Regions from separate parts of the Streptomyces afghaniensis genome, predicted to be linked through region 4. Evidence: riboswitches for the same ligand, from Rfam matches in the RefSeq annotation. Region 4 holds a riboswitch; each other region holds the start of a gene.
The links. Region 4 has a riboswitch for cobalamin ahead of ACH4G3_RS26100 (cobalamin biosynthesis protein). Riboswitches for the same ligand answer to the same signal wherever they lie in the genome.
Positions count from the first base shown of each region.

Region 1 (4,191 bases), on a different contig from region 4:
CACCAGGACGCGCAGGGTGCCGTCGTAGCCGCGCCCGGCGAGACCGGCCTGGAGGCGGACCGCCCGGTCGAAGGCCCGGACGAAGGCGGTGGCCCCGAGACCGCCCAGGGAACGCCAGGCGGCGGCCCGCGTGGTGTGCCCGAGCCGGGCCGCCTGCGCGTCACGGACCCGGCGCACGGAGTCCAGCAGCAGGAAACTCATCCGGTACGTCACGAGCGCCACGTCGACGACCGGCGCCGGCACCCCGGCCCGGACCAGCCGCGGCAACAGGTCGGACATGGGCGTGGTGAACGCGAACAGCAGCACCCCCAGGGATGCCGCCGAGGTGCGCAGCAGCAACTCCCCGGCCCGGACCGGCCCGTCACCGGCGAGCGAGACGAAGCCGCCCGGCCCGCCGACCTGCACGAGCAGGGTCAGCGCGCCGGTCACGCAGAAACCCAGCGGCACCCGGTAGGCCCGCCACAGCCGGCGCCAGGGCACGCCCGCCGGACCCAGCAGCACCACCAGGGCGGTCAGCAGCACCAGAGCCGCGCCCGGCCAGGGCGGCAGCGAGATCGCCAGCAGGGTCAGACCCAGCCCGAGCACGGCCTTGTCCACGGGATGGCGGCGGCGCCAGCGACTGCTGTGCGCCGCCGCGTCGATCGGCAGCACGCGGCTCAGGCCCCTTCGGCCGTGGACTCCTCGGCCGTGCCCCCGGCCGCCCGGCTCCCGGAGTCCCGCTCCCGCTCCAGCGCCCGCTGCTCACCCTGCCGCCTGCCCCGGCGCAGGCCGAAGTAGTAGGCGAGGACACCGGCGCCGAGGGCCGCCTGGAGGGAGAACAGCGCCGACTCGATCTCACCGGACGGCGGCTCGTACAGGGGCGAGAACCAGGGCTTGTAGTCCGGCTCGATCTCGGTGATCGCCGTCTCGGCCTCGCCGTCGGAGCCCGCGAACGGCTCCTTCTTGTGGTCGCCGAGGCCGAGCGCGAGCGGCAGCACGGCGAGCGCGGCCACGGCGAGCAGCAGCAGGAGGTTGATCTTCGTGTTCCTGCTCATCGGGCCACCGCCTCGGTCTCGCTCCGGGACTCCTTCGCGGCCAGGAGCACACCCAGCCGGGTCAGTTCGCCCTTGCTGGACTGCACCAGCAGCCGCATCACGAGCACCGTCAGCAGTCCCTCGCTCACCGCGAGCGGGATCTGGGTGACGGCGAAGATGGAGCCGAACTTGCCGAGCGCGCCCAGGAACCCGCTGCCCGGGTCGGGGAACGCGAGCGCGAGCTGCACGCTGGTGACGCAGTAGGTGGACAGGTCGGCGACGAACGCGGCGAAGAACACGGCGACCATCAGCGGCACGCCGTAGCGGCGCAGCAGGCGGTACACCGCGTAGCCGGCCCAGGGCCCGACGATCGCCATGGAGAAGACGTTGGCGCCGAGCGTCGTCAGACCGCCGTGCGCGAGCAGCAGCGCCTGGAAGAGCAGGGTGATGGTGCCCAGCACCGCCATGACGGGGGGCCGGAACAGGATGGCTCCCAGGCCCGTGCCGGTGGGGTGGGAGCAGCTGCCGGTGACGGACGGCAGTTTCAGCGCGGACAGGACGAACGTGAAGGCGCCCGAGGCGCCGAGGAGCAGGGTGCTCTCGGGGTGCTCGCGCACCTCACGGGTGAGCGACCGGACTCCGTGGAGGACGAACGGCGCAGACGCGGCGCCCCAGGCGACCGCGTGCGCCGGCGGCAGGAAACCCTCGGCAATGTGCATGGCTCAGCAGACCCTCTCCAGCACCTCGTGGATGGTTGACGCGCCTTGGCCGGTCTCCTGGCTCACGGGTCCCACCGCCCGTACTCCGCCTTCCCGGGTCCGTGAGAACCCAGTGGCTGCCCGCTAGGGCTGGAGCCGGACTTCCCGATCACAGTGGCGAGGGCCGCACCGGCATCACACCGGATTTCCCGTTCACCAAGGCGTGGTGACAGTAATGCCGAGATAAGGGCCATGACAAGCCAGCCGAGGGGGCGCGCGGAAGGGCGCGTGAGGGGGCCACCGCTCACACACCGGCGCAGGACGGCTCAGTCGTCACCCTCGTCGTCCTCGTCCTCCCCGTTCCCCCACGAGCGCGGAGCCTGTTCCTGCTTGGGCTTGTCCGTCTCCTCCGGCGGGCTGCTGTTGGTCTCCTGCGCCGGGCTCTCGGGGGCGCTCGTCGCTTCGGCGGGGGCCGGGGAATCGGGTGCCGTGGTGGAGGGGGTGACATCGGCCACTGCGCCGGCGGTCGGAGTCGTGGCGGCCGCCGGGGCGGAGGCCAGAGGATCGGCGGAGTCGGCGGAGTCGCCGGGCGAGGGGGCGGCCGGGCTGCTCGCGGACGGGGACGCGTCGGGTTCCGTGCCCTCCGTCGCGGTGTTGTCGGGCGAGAACCACAGCATGCCGGCGAGCATCGCGGCGAGGAAGACGGCCGCCGCGGCCACCACCGCTGCCGTTCTCCGGTGGTCGCCGAGACCGCTGCGGGGCGCGGCGCGACGGGAACGCCCGCCCCGGGCGGTGCGAGACCCCGTGGGCAGCGCGTACGTGGCCGGGGCGCCGCTGTCGGCTGCCGCGTACGGTCTCGGCCCGGCGGACGGCACCGGGGACGCCGCCTCCGGCAGCGGCTCGGGCAGCCCCCGCCAGGCGCCGCCGGCGAACCACTCGGCGGCCTGCTGCGCCGTGGGCCGGTCCTCGGGCTGCTTGGCGAGCAGGGCGAGGAGGTAGCTCTCAAAGGCGGGCGGCAGACCGGCGACACCGAGTTCGCGGGGCGGTACGGGGGCGTTGTCGAGATGCTGGTGGAGGAGTGCGACGGCGGTGTCGGCCTGGAACGGCGGGCGGCCGCTGAGGAGCTGGTAGAGCACGCACCCCAGGGAGTACATGTCGGAAGCGGGACCCGCGGGCCGGCCCAGGGCCCGTTCGGGCGCGAGGTAGAGGCCCGTGCCGACGATCTGACCGGTGGCGGTGAGCGCGGCGCCCGGGTCGTCGAGGAAGCGCGCGATGCCGAAGTCGCCGATCTTCAGCGTGCCGCCCGCGTCCAGCAGGAGGTTGGCGGGTTTGACGTCCCGGTGCACGATGCCCTGCTGGTGCGCGGCGGCGAGCCCGGCGGCGGCCTGCGCGGCGAGTCGGGCCACGCGCTCGGCGGGAAGCGCGCCCGAGACGGACAGCACCCGGGCGAGGCTGTCGCCCTCGACCAGCTCCATCACCAGGTACAGCCGGTTGTCGTACTCGCCGAAGTCCAGGACCCCTACCAGGTTGGGGTGGTTGAGACGCCCGGCCGTCTGGGCCTCCAGGCGGAACCGGGAGGCCGCCGTGGCGTCGGTGTCCTGGGGCAGCAGCAGCTTGACGGCCACCGCTCTGGCGAGTGTCTCGTCGTACGCACGCCAGACCTCGCCCATTCCGCCGCGCCCGATCTCAACGTCCAGCCGGTAGCGGCCCGCTAGCAGCACTCGTCCTCGTCCTATGCTCGTGGGAAGGTCCTCGCCGCAGGCCGCAACTCCCCGCGTCGGAGCGGGGGTTGGTGGGGGGTGCCGCAGCCGACCCAGGATACTGGCGTCGCGTGACCACAGTTCCCCGGTGCGGTGTCGTGGGACGGTACGGTCCCGGAAAACGGGGAGCGGAGTCCCGTCCCACCGGGGTGACGCTGCGGCGCGCGTGGTTGCCGCGACTTTCCTCAGTGCCGCCGGGCGCCGGATCGGACCGCCGCTGCCTCCTCCCTCGCCTCCCTGCGTTCTGCGCGTGCGGCCGGGTTTCCGCGTGCCCGGCTTCCGCGTCTGCGGGTGTTGTGGTCGGGCCGCCGCGCGCCCGGCTTCCGGGCCTGCGTGTGCGGTCGGGCCGCCGCGCGCCGCCCCTGCGGTGGGCCTGTGGTCAGGTCGCCGCGCGCCCGCGGCTGCGCCCGGCCTGTGGCCGGGCCGCCGCGCGCCCGCCCCCCCCGCCTCCCCCGTGCCGTCAGGCCGCCGTGCCCGCCGCCTGCGCCCGTTCCTCCCGGCGCGGCAGCAGTGCCACCGCCAGGGCCGGTACCGCCGCCAGGACCAGCCAGGGCACGGCGGCCGGGAGGCCCGTGTCGAGCAGGGAGCCGGTGGCCGCGCTGCCGGCGAGGACGATCAGGCCCGAGACCGACGACAGCGCACCCATGTAGAGGCCGATCCGGCCCTCCTCGGCGAGGTCGGGCACCCAGGCGCGGGCCGCGGGCACGACCAGCATCTGCC
Region 1 is NZ_JBIRGJ010000005.1:676,009-680,199, forward strand. Features, by position in the region: gene cbiQ (cobalt ECF transporter T component CbiQ) at 1-651, opposite strand, end outside; gene ACH4G3_RS21620 (energy-coupling factor ABC transporter substrate-binding protein) at 657-1,034, opposite strand; gene ACH4G3_RS21625 (energy-coupling factor ABC transporter permease) at 1,031-1,732, opposite strand; cobalamin riboswitch at 1,763-1,947, opposite strand; gene ACH4G3_RS21630 (serine/threonine-protein kinase) at 2,038-3,432, opposite strand; gene ACH4G3_RS21635 (MDR family MFS transporter) at 3,932-4,191, opposite strand, start outside.
Region 1: another riboswitch for cobalamin. It lies ahead of ACH4G3_RS21625 (energy-coupling factor ABC transporter permease); the one in region 4 lies ahead of ACH4G3_RS26100 (cobalamin biosynthesis protein).

Region 2 (4,191 bases), on a different contig from region 4:
GGCGATCTGCACCCGCTGGCGTTCGCCGCCCGAGAGAGTGTGCCAGGGCTGGTCGGCCCGGTCGGCGAGGCCGGTGCGCTCCAGAGCCTCGCGCACGGCCCGTTCGTCGTCCGCCGAGCCGGGCGTCCAGGCCCGGCGGTGCGGCACCCGGCCCAGCCGAACGACGTCCCCGACCGTCAACTCGACCTGCGTGTCGGCCTGCTGCTCGACCACGGCGAGCCGGCGGGCGACGGTACGGCGGGGCAGGTCGCCCAGCGGCGTGCCGTCGAGGGTGACGACTCCGGCGGTCGGCGTGAGCAGCCCGGCCAGCAGCCGCAGCAGCGTGGACTTGCCGGAGCCGTTGGGACCGAGGAGGCCGACCGTGGAGCCGGTCTCCGGCGCGAGGACGACACCGTCGAGGATGAGGCGCCCGTCGGCACGGCGAGCGACCCGGTCGGCCCGCAGCCCGGCGCCGGACACCGCTGCTTCCGCTGCCCCGCTCACCGCACCCTCCGTGTCCGGTACAGCACCACCACGAACGCCGGCACCCCGATCAGCGACGTCACGACTCCCACCGGCACCTCCTGGGGATCCAGCACCGTACGGGCGAGGGTGTCCACCCACACCAGGAACACCGCTCCGGCGAGGGCGGTGACCGGCAGCAGCCGGGCGTGCCCGGGACCGGTCAGTGCCCGCGCGGCGTGCGGCAGGACCAGCCCGACGAAGCCGATCGCCCCCGCCGAGCTGACCAGCGCGGCCGTGAGCAGGGCCGTGACACACAGCAGCACCAGACGGGTGCGGGCCACGGACACCCCGAGCGCGGCCGCCGCGTCCTGCCCGAAGGCGAAGGCGTCGAGGGTGCGGGCGTACGACAGGCACACCACCAGCGTCACGGCCAGGACGGCCAGGCACAGCCACACGTCGGTCCAGCCCGCGCCGCCGAGCGAGCCGAGGAGCCAGAACAGCACGCCCCGGGTCGTCTCGGCGTCGGCGGCGGTCATCACGACGAAGGAGGTGAGCGCGGAGAAGAGCTGCATGGCGGCGACGCCCGCGAGGACGACCCGGTCGGTGGTGCCGCCGAGGGTGTGGCTGAGCAGCAGCACCAGCGCGAAGGACACCAGGGCGCCGAGGAACGCGCCCGCGGACACCGAGACGGCACCGCCGCCCACGCCCAGGACGACGACCACGACCGCGCCGGTGGAGGCGCCGGAGGACACCCCGAGTACGAACGGGTCGGCGAGCGGGTTGCGCAGCAACGACTGCATAACCGCCCCGCACACGGCGAGTCCGGCCCCGCACACGGCCGCGAGCAGGGTGCGCGGCAGCCGCAGCTGCCAGACGATCCCGTCGCGGATCGGCGTCAGGTCCGAGCTGCCGAGCCCGAGGTGGGCCGCGACGACCGACCAGACGTCCGCGACCCGGATGTCGGCCGGGCCGACGGTGATCGCCAGGGCCAGGGAGACGGCCAGCAGGAGGGCCCCTCCGGCACCGAGCGCGAGCCCGCGGACGGTCACTTCTTCACGAGCCCGAACTCGCGCAGCTTGGCGGCGACCTGTTCCACGCCCTCGACCGTGCGGATGGTCGGGTTCATGGCCTGCCCGCTGAGCAGCACGTACCGCTTGTGCCGGACCGCGTCCATATTCCTGGTGACCGGGTCGGACTCCAGGAAGGCGATCTTCTTCGCGGCCGACTCGGCGGTCTGCGACTTGCGGGTGAGGTCGCCTATGACGAGGACGTCGGGGTCGCGTTCGGCGACCGTCTCCCAGTTGATCTGCGGCCACTCCTCGTGCGTGTCGTCGAAGACGTTCTTCGCGCCGAGGGCCCGGGTGATGATGCCGGGCGCCCCGCAGCATCCCGCCATGTAGGGCGACTCGGAGTTGGCGAACCAGTACAGGAGAGTGACGTCGGAGGCGTGGATGCCCCGCGTGGCCTTCGCCATGCGCCGCTGGAGGGAGGCCACGAGCCTGTCTCCCCGTTCCTGCACCCCGAACACGGTGGACAGGTCGCGTACTTCGCCGTAGATGGTGTCGATGCCGAGCGCCTTGTCGCGCGCGCCGTCGCCGTCGCCGGAGTTGTCCTTGCCGGAGCAGTCGGACGGGGAGACGTATGTGGGGACGCCGAGCTTCTCGAACTGCTCCCGGGTGGCGACGCCGCCCTTGCCGAGGGTGGAGACGAAGGACGCCGCGACGAAGTCGGGGCCGGCGTCCAGGACCCGTTCGAAGGACGGGTTGTTGTCGGCGATGCGCGGCACGTTGGCGTTGGCCTTCGCCAGCCCCTTCATCACGGGGTCGGTCCAGGTGGCGGTGCCCGCGAGACGGTCGGCGAGGCCGAGGGAGAGCAGGATCTCGGTGGTGCCCTGGTTGAGGGAGACGGCGTGCTTCGGCGGGGCCTCGACGCTTACCTGGCGGCCACAGTTGTCGAGGGTGACGGCGGCCTTGGCGGTGGTGGCCTTGGAGTCGCCGCAGCCGGTCAGGAGCAGGGAGCCGGCCGCGAGCAGGGCGGCGGCACGGGCGGGTCGAGCGAGGGGCACGGAAACAGTCCTCAGTCGTCGAGGGCTCGATCGCGGAGCCCGGTCGTACGGTGCTCCCCCGCCGCGAACGGCCGCGGGGGCCGCCAGCAGGTCTTCGGACTCGGGTTCGTCCGGTGCGGAGCGCCTTCCCGGACGTCATACGTGCCGTCCAGTGGCCGAGGCCCCGCCCGTCCCCCTCACCGCTGCGCGTCAGTTCCGGATTCGCACCGGATTCCCTGACCCACGTACATGGGTTCGACTGGCCTCGGCAAGCTATCACGCCGGGCGCGGGGGAATCACCGCCCGCCTTGCGCCGTTGGACCAGGGGAAGTCCCCAGCAGTTCTTCCGCGACGTACGAGGAGGCCGCCGGTGTACGGCGACGAGGCAACGGTCCGCAGGATCCTCACCGAGCTCGGCGACACCTGGGCCGTGGTGGGCCTGTCGTCGAACCGGCAGCGCGCGGCGTACGGCGTCGCCGCCGTGCTCCAGCGCTTCGGCAAGCGTGTCGTGCCCGTGCATCCGAAGGCGGAGACGGTGCACGGCGAGCAGGGGTACGCCAGTCTGGCGGACGTCCCCTTCGACGTGGACGTCGTGGACGTGTTCGTGAACAGCGATCTCGCCGGCGCGGTCGCGGACGAGGCGGTCGCGAAGGGCGCGCAGGCCGTGTGGTTCCAGCTCGGCGTCATCGACGAAGCGGCGTACGACCGGACCCGCGCCGCGGGCCTGGAGATGGTGATGGACCGCTGCCCGGCGATCGAGATCCCACGACTTCCTCATCACCGCGTACAGAATTCCTGAAGCGCTTTCCAGGAAATACCCGTGCCGGGTCAAGGGTGCGCAACTCGTCTTCTACCGCTGGATAATCGATTCCTAATCTGAGGCCTCTTGCTCGCAGAACTCACCGAGTTCTTTTATGAGAGGCCCCTTGATTCATGGTGAGCGTCGACCAGGCAGCAGCGGGGGTAAAGGGGGGTCCGGGCGGATTGCGCCGGGACGTCGGACTGATCGGGCTCATGTGGGCGTCGGTCGGTTCCATCATCGGCTCGGGGTGGCTGTACGGAGCCGAGAAGGCGGTCGTGGCGGCCGGCCCCGCGGCGATTCTGTCGTGGCTGATCGGCGCGGTCGGGATCGTGCTGCTGGCCCTGGTGCACGCGGAACTCGGCGGCATGTTCCCGGTCGCGGGCGGCACGGCACGTTATCCGCACTACGCGTTCGGCGGACTGGCCGGCATGTCCTTCGGCTGGTTCTCCTGGCTCCAGGCGGCGACCGTGGCGCCGATCGAGGTCGAGGCCATGATCGGCTACGCCGGTCACTGGCACTGGGCGCAGGGTTTCCAGCACGCCAAGGACGGGACGCTGACGACCAGCGGGTTCGTCGTCGCCGTGGTCCTCATGGCCGTGTTCGTCGTGATCAACTTCCTCGGGGTGCGGCTCCTGGCGCACACCAACAGCACCGCCACCTGGTGGAAGGTGGCCGTGCCGCTGGCCGCGATCTTCATCATCGCGGCCGGCAACTTCCACCCGGGCAACTTCACCGAGCACGGCTTCGCCCCGTTCGGCGCCCACGGCGTGCTGAGCGCCGTCAGTTCCAGCGGCATCATCTTCGCCCTGCTGGGCTTCGAGCAGGCGATCCAACTGGCGGGCGAGAGCCGCGACCCGGCCCGTGACCTGCCCCGCGCGACAATCGGCTCGGTCGCCATCGG
Region 2 is NZ_JBIRGJ010000005.1:79,376-83,566, reverse strand. Features, by position in the region: gene ACH4G3_RS19110 (ABC transporter ATP-binding protein) at 1-459, opposite strand, end outside; gene ACH4G3_RS19105 (FecCD family ABC transporter permease) at 480-1,493, opposite strand; gene ACH4G3_RS19100 (ABC transporter substrate-binding protein) at 1,490-2,509, opposite strand; cobalamin riboswitch at 2,578-2,767, opposite strand; gene ACH4G3_RS19095 (CoA-binding protein) at 2,859-3,287, shown strand; gene ACH4G3_RS19090 (APC family permease) at 3,422-4,191, shown strand, end outside.
Region 2: another riboswitch for cobalamin. It lies ahead of ACH4G3_RS19100 (ABC transporter substrate-binding protein); the one in region 4 lies ahead of ACH4G3_RS26100 (cobalamin biosynthesis protein).

Region 3 (4,191 bases), on a different contig from region 4:
GTCGTCGAGAACAGCCTCCTCCAGGCCGTCGGCGATGACGACCACCTTGTCGTCGGCGAGCAGTTGCTGCCAGACCCGCTCGTTCTTGGTGCGAGCCAGGATGCCCTGGGGTGCCTCCTCGAAGAAGCGCTGCTTGGCCATGCGCTCGAAGTTCAGGTCGGCTCCGTCCGCGTCCCTCAGCCGGATGGGCACGGGGACGGCAGACTGCCGGGCCAGGAGTTCGGTGAGCCGCACCAGGACGGCGGTCTTCCCCGTGCCGACGCCGCCGACGAGCAGATAGGGCCTGCGGGTGTCGCGCTTGCGCAGGCGCTGGGCGATGACCTGGGCGACCTCCTCGCGGCCCACGATCTCAGCGATGTCCGGCCCGGCGGTGAGGACCAGTCTGTGGGGATGCTTACGTGCCTTGCGGAGGTAGCGCCGCTTGGTCCAGCTGTACCAGAAGAACAGGAAGAGCGCGGCGGCGATCGAGGCGGTGAGGATCGGACCGACGAAACGAACGACGGCTTCGAACCCTTCGTTGTTCTTCCGCCACTTCTCGAACGAGGTCGTCTTCTCCGTGGCCAGGATCCACAGGCCCTCCCCGCACCAGGCGAGGACCGCGAGCGCGGCGAGCAACCAGACGATCCTGGTCGCGTTGGTGTAGGAGAACCACCTGCGCCACTTCCTGGAACGCGTGGTGTCCCGACGGGCCTCCAGACGGATCGTCAGCGTGTGCCAATAGCCCAGGAAGACGCGGCGCACGTGGTTCCCCGCCCGTCTCACATTCAGGGTCGCCATCGGCGCGTTACGCGGCCGCTCCTTGCCTGGCGGGTGACGGACAACCCTCGTCATCGTGCGTTCTCCTTCCGAGAGCCATCTCGGGTCGGAGGCCTCGGACGCCGGCACCTACTTCCATGGAAACACTCGACGAACCTCCCGCAACCCGAAAACCCCGGCGCCCGGTACGGCTGCCCTCCGGCAGACTCGGCCCCATGGACATCCTCATCCGACAGGCGGAACCCGGCGAATACGAGACCCTCGGCGAGATCACCGCCCAGGCCTACGTCCAGGACGGCCTCCTCGCTTTCGGCGAGAGCGACTGGTACCTGGCCGAACTGAAGGACGTGGCCAAGCGCGCGGCAGCCGCCGAGGTCCTGGTGGCCACGGAGAACGACACCATCCTCGGCGGCGTCACCTTCGTCCCGGCCGGCGGTCCCATGGCCGACATCGCCCGCCCCTCGGAGGCCGAGATACGGATGCTCGCCGTCGCCCACGAGGCCCGCGGCCGCGGCGCCGGAGAGGCCCTCGTCCGCGCCTGCGTCGACCGCGCCCGTGCGACGGACGGCTGTGTCCGCGTCGTCCTGTCGACACAGCGCACCATGCACGCCGCCCACCGCATCTACGAACGTCTCGGCTTCGTCCGTGTCCCGGAGCGCGACTGGAACCCGATTCCGGAGCTCGACGACATCACTCTCCTCACCTACGAGTTGACGCTGTGAAACCGTCGCGACACTACATCTAGGGGTGCTTTCGCCACCCGGCACAAGATGTATGCTCATGCTCGCTGTCGCCGCAGGGGAATCCGGTGCGAATCCGGAACTGTCCCGCAACGGTGTACCCATGCCTTTTTCATGCCTGCATGGGAGTCAGTCCGAGGACCTGCCGACAGCGCGCCCGGCCGTCCGGCCGGTGCGCATTGACGTCCGGGCCTCGTGGAATGGGCCGGTGGACGCGACGCCGCGTGCGCTCGCGTGCTGCCCCCTGCCCTGTGCGAGGCCCCCGTGCCGAGCGAGGGAGAGCCCCACGTGACCATCGCGCCAGCCGATCCGGTCTCAGCCGCCGAAAAAGAGCACGACGGTCCCGGTGCCGCGCTGCTGCGGACCCTGACCGAGCTGACCGCCGACCTCCCCGACGCCGACCCCGGCCGGGTCGCCGCCGCCGCGCTGCGCGGCCGCTCCGCGCGAGCCGACGAGTCGGAGTTGCGCGACCTGGCGACCGAGGCGGCCGCCGGCCTCATCTCCGAGGATCCCGCCTACTCCCGGCTGGCCGCGCGCCTGCTGACGATCGGGATCCGCGCCGAGGCCGCCTCACAGGGCGTCACGTGCTTCACCGAGTCCGTGGCCGTCGGGCACCGGGAGGGTCTCATCGCCGACCGGACCGCCGAGTTCGTGCGCCTCCACGCCGCCCGTCTCGACGCCCTGATCGACACGGCCGCCGACGACCGCTTCGGCTACTTCGGCCTGCGCACGCTGCACAGCCGCTATCTGCTCCGGCACCCGATCAGCCGCAAGGTGATCGAGACGCCCCAGCACTTCATGCTGCGCGTGGCCGCCGGACTCGCCGAGGACGACACCCGCCGCTCCGTCGACGAAGTCGCCGCGCTCTACGGGCTCATGAGCCGGCTCGACTACCTCCCCTCCTCCCCCACCCTCTTCAACTCCGGCACGCGGCACCCCCAGATGTCGTCCTGCTACCTCCTCGACTCCCCCAAGGACGAGCTGGACTCGATCTACGACCGCTACCACCAGGTGGCGCGGCTGTCGAAGCACGCCGGCGGCATCGGCATCGCGTACTCCCGTATCCGTGCCCGCGGTTCGCTGATCCGCGGCACCAACGGCCACTCCAACGGCATCGTCCCGTTCCTGAAGACCCTCGACGCCTCGGTCGCCGCCGTGAACCAGGGAGGCCGCCGCAAGGGCGCCGCCGCGGTCTACCTGGAGACCTGGCACTCCGACATCGAGGAGTTCCTGGAGCTGCGCGACAACACCGGCGAGGACGCCCGCCGCACGCACAACCTGAACCTCGCCCACTGGGTGCCCGACGAGTTCATGCGGCGCGTGAACGCCGACGCGCAGTGGTCGCTGTTCTCCCCTTCGGACGTGCCCGACCTGGTCGACCTGTGGGGCGAGGAGTTCGACGCCGCGTACCGGGCGGCCGAGGCGAAGGGTCTCGCGAAGAAGACCCTGCCGGCCCGCGAGTTGTACGGCCGCATGATGCGCACCCTGGCGCAGACCGGCAACGGCTGGATGACCTTCAAGGACGCAGCCAACCGCACCGCCAACCAGACGGCCGAGCCGGGCCACGTCGTCCACTCCTCCAATCTCTGCACGGAGATCCTGGAGGTCACCAGCGACGGGGAGACGGCGGTCTGCAACCTGGGGTCGGTCAACCTCGGCGCGCTCGTCGACCAGGCCGGCGGGGACATCGACTGGGAGCGGCTGGACGAGACCGTCCGCACGGCCGTCACGTTCCTCGACCGGGTCGTGGACATCAACTTCTACCCGACCGAGCAGGCAGGCCGTTCCAACGCCCGGTGGCGTCCCGTCGGCCTCGGGGTCATGGGCCTGCAGGACGTCTTCTTCAAGCTGCGCCTGCCCTTCGACTCGCCGGAGGCCAAGCGGCTCTCCACCCGCATCGCCGAGCGCATGATGCTCGCCGCCTACGAGGCCTCGGCCGACCTCGCCGAGCGCAACGGCCCGTTGCCGGCCTGGGAGAAGACCCGTACGGCCAAGGGCGTGCTCCACCCCGACCACTACGACGTGGAGCTGACCTGGCCGGAGCGCTGGGCCGCCCTGCGCGAGCGCGTCGCCGTGACGGGCATGCGCAACTCCCTGCTCCTCGCCATCGCGCCGACGGCCACCATCGCCTCCATCGCGGGCGTGTACGAGTGCATCGAGCCGCAGGTGTCCAACCTGTTCAAGCGCGAGACGCTGTCGGGTGAGTTCCTCCAGGTCAACTCCTACCTGGTGCAGGAGCTGAAGCGGCTCGGCGTGTGGGACGCCCGCAGCCGGGAGGCCCTGCGCGAGGCGAACGGCTCGGTGCAGGGCTTCGCCTGGATCCCCGAGGACGTGCGCGCCCTCTACCGCACGGCGTGGGAGATCCCGCAGCGCGGCCTGATCGACATGGCGGCGGCCAGGACCCCGTTCCTGGACCAGTCCCAGTCCCTGAACCTCTTCCTGGAGACGCCGACCATCGGCAAGCTCTCCTCGATGTACGCCTACGCCTGGAAGTCCGGGCTGAAGACCACGTACTACCTGCGTTCGCGCCCGGCGACCCGCATCGCCCGCGCCGCCCAGGCCACCGTCCCCGCGCAGGCCACCCCGGATCCCGAAGCGGTCGCCTGCTCCCTGGAAAACCCCGAGTCCTGCGAGGCCTGCCAGTAATGAGCACCCAGAACCTTCTCGACCCCGGCTTCGAGCTCACCCTGCGTCC
Region 3 is NZ_JBIRGJ010000010.1:234,359-238,549, reverse strand. Features, by position in the region: gene ACH4G3_RS35405 (NACHT domain-containing protein) at 1-741, opposite strand, end outside; gene ACH4G3_RS35400 (GNAT family N-acetyltransferase) at 972-1,478, shown strand; cobalamin riboswitch at 1,531-1,660, shown strand; gene ACH4G3_RS35395 (ribonucleoside-diphosphate reductase subunit alpha) at 1,785-4,142, shown strand; gene ACH4G3_RS35390 (ribonucleotide-diphosphate reductase subunit beta) at 4,142-4,191, shown strand, end outside.
Region 3: another riboswitch for cobalamin. It lies ahead of ACH4G3_RS35395 (ribonucleoside-diphosphate reductase subunit alpha); the one in region 4 lies ahead of ACH4G3_RS26100 (cobalamin biosynthesis protein).

Region 4 (4,191 bases):
CCCAGCCCGTGCCGGAAGGGCAGGACGCCGTACGTACGCCGCCCGGTGAGGCCGAGCAACATGTCGAGCCCCGGCTCCAGCAGGGAGACGTCCCCCCGGAACTTGTTGACGAGGAACCCGGCGACGCAACTCTGGTCCTCGCGCGACAGCAGCGCCACGGTCCCGAAGAACGAGGCGAAGACACCGCCCCGGTCGATGTCGCCGACGACGAGCACGGGGAGCCCGGCGCCCCGGGCGATCCCCATGTTGACGATGTCGGTCCGCCGCAGATTGATCTCGGCGGGACTGCCCGCCCCCTCACAGATCACCGCGTCATACGTGCCCCGCAACTGCTCCAGGCAGTCCAGCACGGTCCCGAGCAGCTGCTGCTGCCGTCCGCCGTGGTACCCGCGTGCGCTCAGCTCCCCGACCGGCTTGCCCAGCAGCACGACCTGACTGCTGCGCTCGCCACCGGGCTTGAGCAGCACCGGGTTCATCAGCGCGGTCGGCTCGACGCGGCAGGCCTGCGCCTGCATGGCCTGCGCGCGCCCGATCTCGGCGCCTTCCTTCGTCACGAAGGAGTTGAGGGACATGTTCTGCGCCTTGAAGGGCGCCACCTTGACGCCCTGTCGCACCAGCCACCGGCAGATCCCGGCGGTCACGACGCTCTTGCCGGCGTCGGAGGTGGTACCGGCGACGAGAAGTCCACCGCCCGTCATGACGTACGCCCTTTCGCGATGCGGCGCGCGGCGACACAGACGCCGAGCGCGAGCCAGCCGACACGCCTGGACAGCCGTACGGCCCGTTCGATGTCCCGGGTGCGGACGGCGCGACCGGCCGCCCCGTTGAGCACGGGCCGGTGCTCGACGCGCCCGCCGTACGACAGCGTCCCGCCCAGCCGCACCCCGAGCGCCCCCGCGAACGAGGCCTCCACAGGCCCGGCGTTGGGGCTCGGATGCCGGTCGGCGTCGGCACGCCAGGCCCGCGCCGCTCCCCGTGGATCGTCTCCTGCCAGGACCGCGAGCACGGCGGTCAGCCGGGCCCCGGGCCAGCCCGCGAGATCGTCCAGCCGCGCGGAGGCCCACCCGTAGCGCCGGTACCGCGCCGACTTGTGCCCGACCATGGCGTCGAGGGTGTTGACGGCCCGGAACCCGACGAGCCCCGGCACACCACCGACGGCCCCCCACACGAGCGCCCCCACGACCGCATCGGAGGTGTTCTCCGCGACGGACTCGACCACGGCCCGGGCGATCCCGTCGGCGTCGAGCGCCTGTGGATCCCGCCCGCACAGATGCGGCAGCCGCGCCCGGGCCCCCTCGACGTCCCCCGCCTCCAGGGCACGCCCGATGGCCCGGGCCTCCCGCGCGAGCGAAGTCCCCCCGAGCACGGCCCAGGTGGCGGCAGCCGTCAGCGCGACGGACGCGGCGGCGGAGTCCCGCACGGCACGCGCGGCGGCGCCCCCGAGCGCGACGGCACCTCCGGCGCACACCACGGTGTGCAGCGCGCCCCACCCCCGGTGGTCCCGCCACAACACCCGTTCCACGGCGCCCGCGGTCCGTCCGAACACGGCGACCGGATGCCCCCGGCGGGGATCGCCGAGCAGCAGGTCACCGATCAGACCGGCGGCGGCGCCGTACGCGAAGACGCGACCGGCACCCATGGGCTCAGCCGGCCGCAGGGGCGGGCAGGGGTGGGGTACTGAACCTCGATCGGCAGCCGCGCATGGCGATATGTCCTCACTCAGGGTGTCCACGCCCTGGTTCGACTAGACCGGCGGTGAGAGTTCCTGGCTCCCGGGGATTGCTACCCCGGTGACAGTGGCGGGACCGCGCCGGACTCGCACCGGCTTCCTCTCCTGCCGCCGTACTGGCCCCGGCAGTCCACCACGGCCGGGAACGGCCGTCAACTTGCCGTTGACCTGCGAGGGGAGAGTGTGGAGAAGCCCACACCGCCGCTCTGACACCGAGTTGGTGTCCCCCCGCCACACGACGACCGGGCGGTACGGGACCCAAGTCCCGTACCGCCCGGCGGAGTCGATCGTGATCAGGCCACGATCAGATAGATCCCGTATCCCACGGCAGCCGCACACGCCGCGAAGCACGCGTACGCGCCCGTCACCGCGAGCCCCGCGGACCCGCCCTCCGCGGCCGCCCGCTCGTGGCGGGACAGGCCGGTGATGCCGAGGGTGAACAGGGCCACCAGGGCCACGGTGACCACGAGGCTGACACCGAAGACGGCGCCGAGGGCCGCCCAGTCGATCTTCATGGCAGAGGTTCTCCTTGTAACCGAGTGGGCGGGGTCAGACCGGGGTGGTCGTGGTGGAGGGCTCGCGTTCGGCCGAGGCCTGCGCCGGGATCGTGACGCTCGGCCCGTCCGTGGCCGTGCCGCCCGCCGGAGGCGGGGTCACCGCGGCCATCGCCGTGGTGACCACACCGGCCGGCTCCGCCACGTCGGCGTCGTTGACGTTGGTGTGGTCGACGACCTCACGCCGCGAGATCTTCCAGATCGCCGCGCTGGAGGCGACGAGGAAGACGGCGACCACCGCGGTGCCCCAGCTGCCGAAGCCGGTGACGTACTCGGCGAGCGCGCCCACCAGGGCCGCCGCCGGCAGCGTCAGACCCCACGCGACGAACATCCGCGTCGCCGTCGACCAGCGGACGACGCCGCCCTTGCGGCCGAGCCCCGCGCCCATCACCGAGCCGGACACGGAGTGGGTGGTGGACAGGGAGAAGCCGATGTGCGAGGAGGCCAGGATGACCGTGGCCGCGCTGGTCTGGGCGGCGAAGCCCTGCTGCGGCTGGAGGTCGGTCAGGCCCTTGCCCATGGTGCGAATGATGCGCCAGCCGCCGAGGTACGTGCCGAGCGCGATCGCGAGACCCGCCGAGAGGATGACCCACATGGGCGGGTCGGAGTCGGGGGCGACGGCGCCGCCGGCGACCAGGGCGAGGGTGATGACACCCATCGTCTTCTGGGCGTCGTTGGTGCCGTGGGCCAGCGAGACCAGACCCGCCGAGGCGATCTGGCCCGCCCGGTAGCCCTTCTCGGAGGCCTTGCCGTCGGCCTTCTTGCCGAGGGAGTACGTCAGCCGGGTGGCGAGCAGTGCCGCGATGCCCGCGACCACCGGGGCGGCGATCGCCGGGATCAGCACCTTGGTGACCAGGACGTCACCGTGCACCGCGCCGACGCCCGCCGAGGCGATCGTGGCGCCGATCAGGCCGCCCATAAGGGCGTGCGAGGAACTGGACGGCAGGCCCACCAGCCAGGTCAGCAGGTTCCAGAGGATCGCGCCGACCAAGGCCGCGAAGATGACCTCGGGACGGATGCCGGCCTCGTCGACGAGGCCTTTGGAGATCGTGTTGGCGACTTCCACGGACAGGAAGGCGCCGACCAGGTTCAGGACCGCGGACATGGCCACTGCGACCTTGGGTCTCATGGCGCCCGTGGAAATGGTCGTGGCCATCGCGTTCGCGGTGTCGTGGAAACCGTTCGTGAAATCGAACGCGAGTGCGGTTACCACCACAATCGCGAGGATCAGCGAGAAGCTTTCCATTTACCCAGGCAATCGTTCGAGGTCGTTGGCCGGACGAACGTAGGTAACCTGAGTGAACGGAAGATGAACTGGGAGGGGCGCTGGGATGTCCACGACCGAGGGTTACCGTTCCGCCCTGCTGTGAGGCTCCCCACGCCCCCGAAGGCTAGGCGCCGCGCGCGAACTGTTTCAGCCGATCGAGTGACCCGTCGAACAGGTTCTGATCACCCGGCAGGGTCCCCGATCCGTTGTCGTACTGCCAGAAGGTCCACGAGGACCAGCCGGCCGGCAGGGTGCCCGCGCTCGCGGCGTCGTAACGGGCTATCCACAGGGGGTGGTCGGCGGCGAAGGCGCGGCTGCCGCCCGTGCAGGTGTTCCACCAGTGGGTGGTCGTGTAGATCACCGGGCGGCGTCCGGTGAGCCGCTCGACCTCGTCGCTGAACGACCTGATCCAGCCGACCATCCTCGCCCTGCTCAGGCCGTAGCACTTGTGCTTCTTGTCGTACGGGTTGTACTCGATGTCGAGCGCGGGCGGCAGCGTCCAGCCGTCCGCGGTCCAGCCGCCGCCATTGCGTACGAAATGCGCCGCCTGCGCCTGGCCCGACGACCTGTCGGGCACCGCGAAGTGGTAGGCGCCGCGGACGAGACCCGCCGTGCGCGAGCCGTTGTACTGCCGGCCGAAG
Region 4 is NZ_JBIRGJ010000007.1:60,899-65,089, reverse strand. Features, by position in the region: gene ACH4G3_RS26105 (cobyric acid synthase) at 1-698, opposite strand, end outside; gene ACH4G3_RS26100 (cobalamin biosynthesis protein) at 695-1,639, opposite strand; cobalamin riboswitch at 1,741-1,879, opposite strand; gene ACH4G3_RS26095 (hypothetical protein) at 2,023-2,244, opposite strand; gene ACH4G3_RS26090 (inorganic phosphate transporter) at 2,279-3,529, opposite strand; gene ACH4G3_RS26085 (lysozyme) at 3,675-4,191, opposite strand, start outside.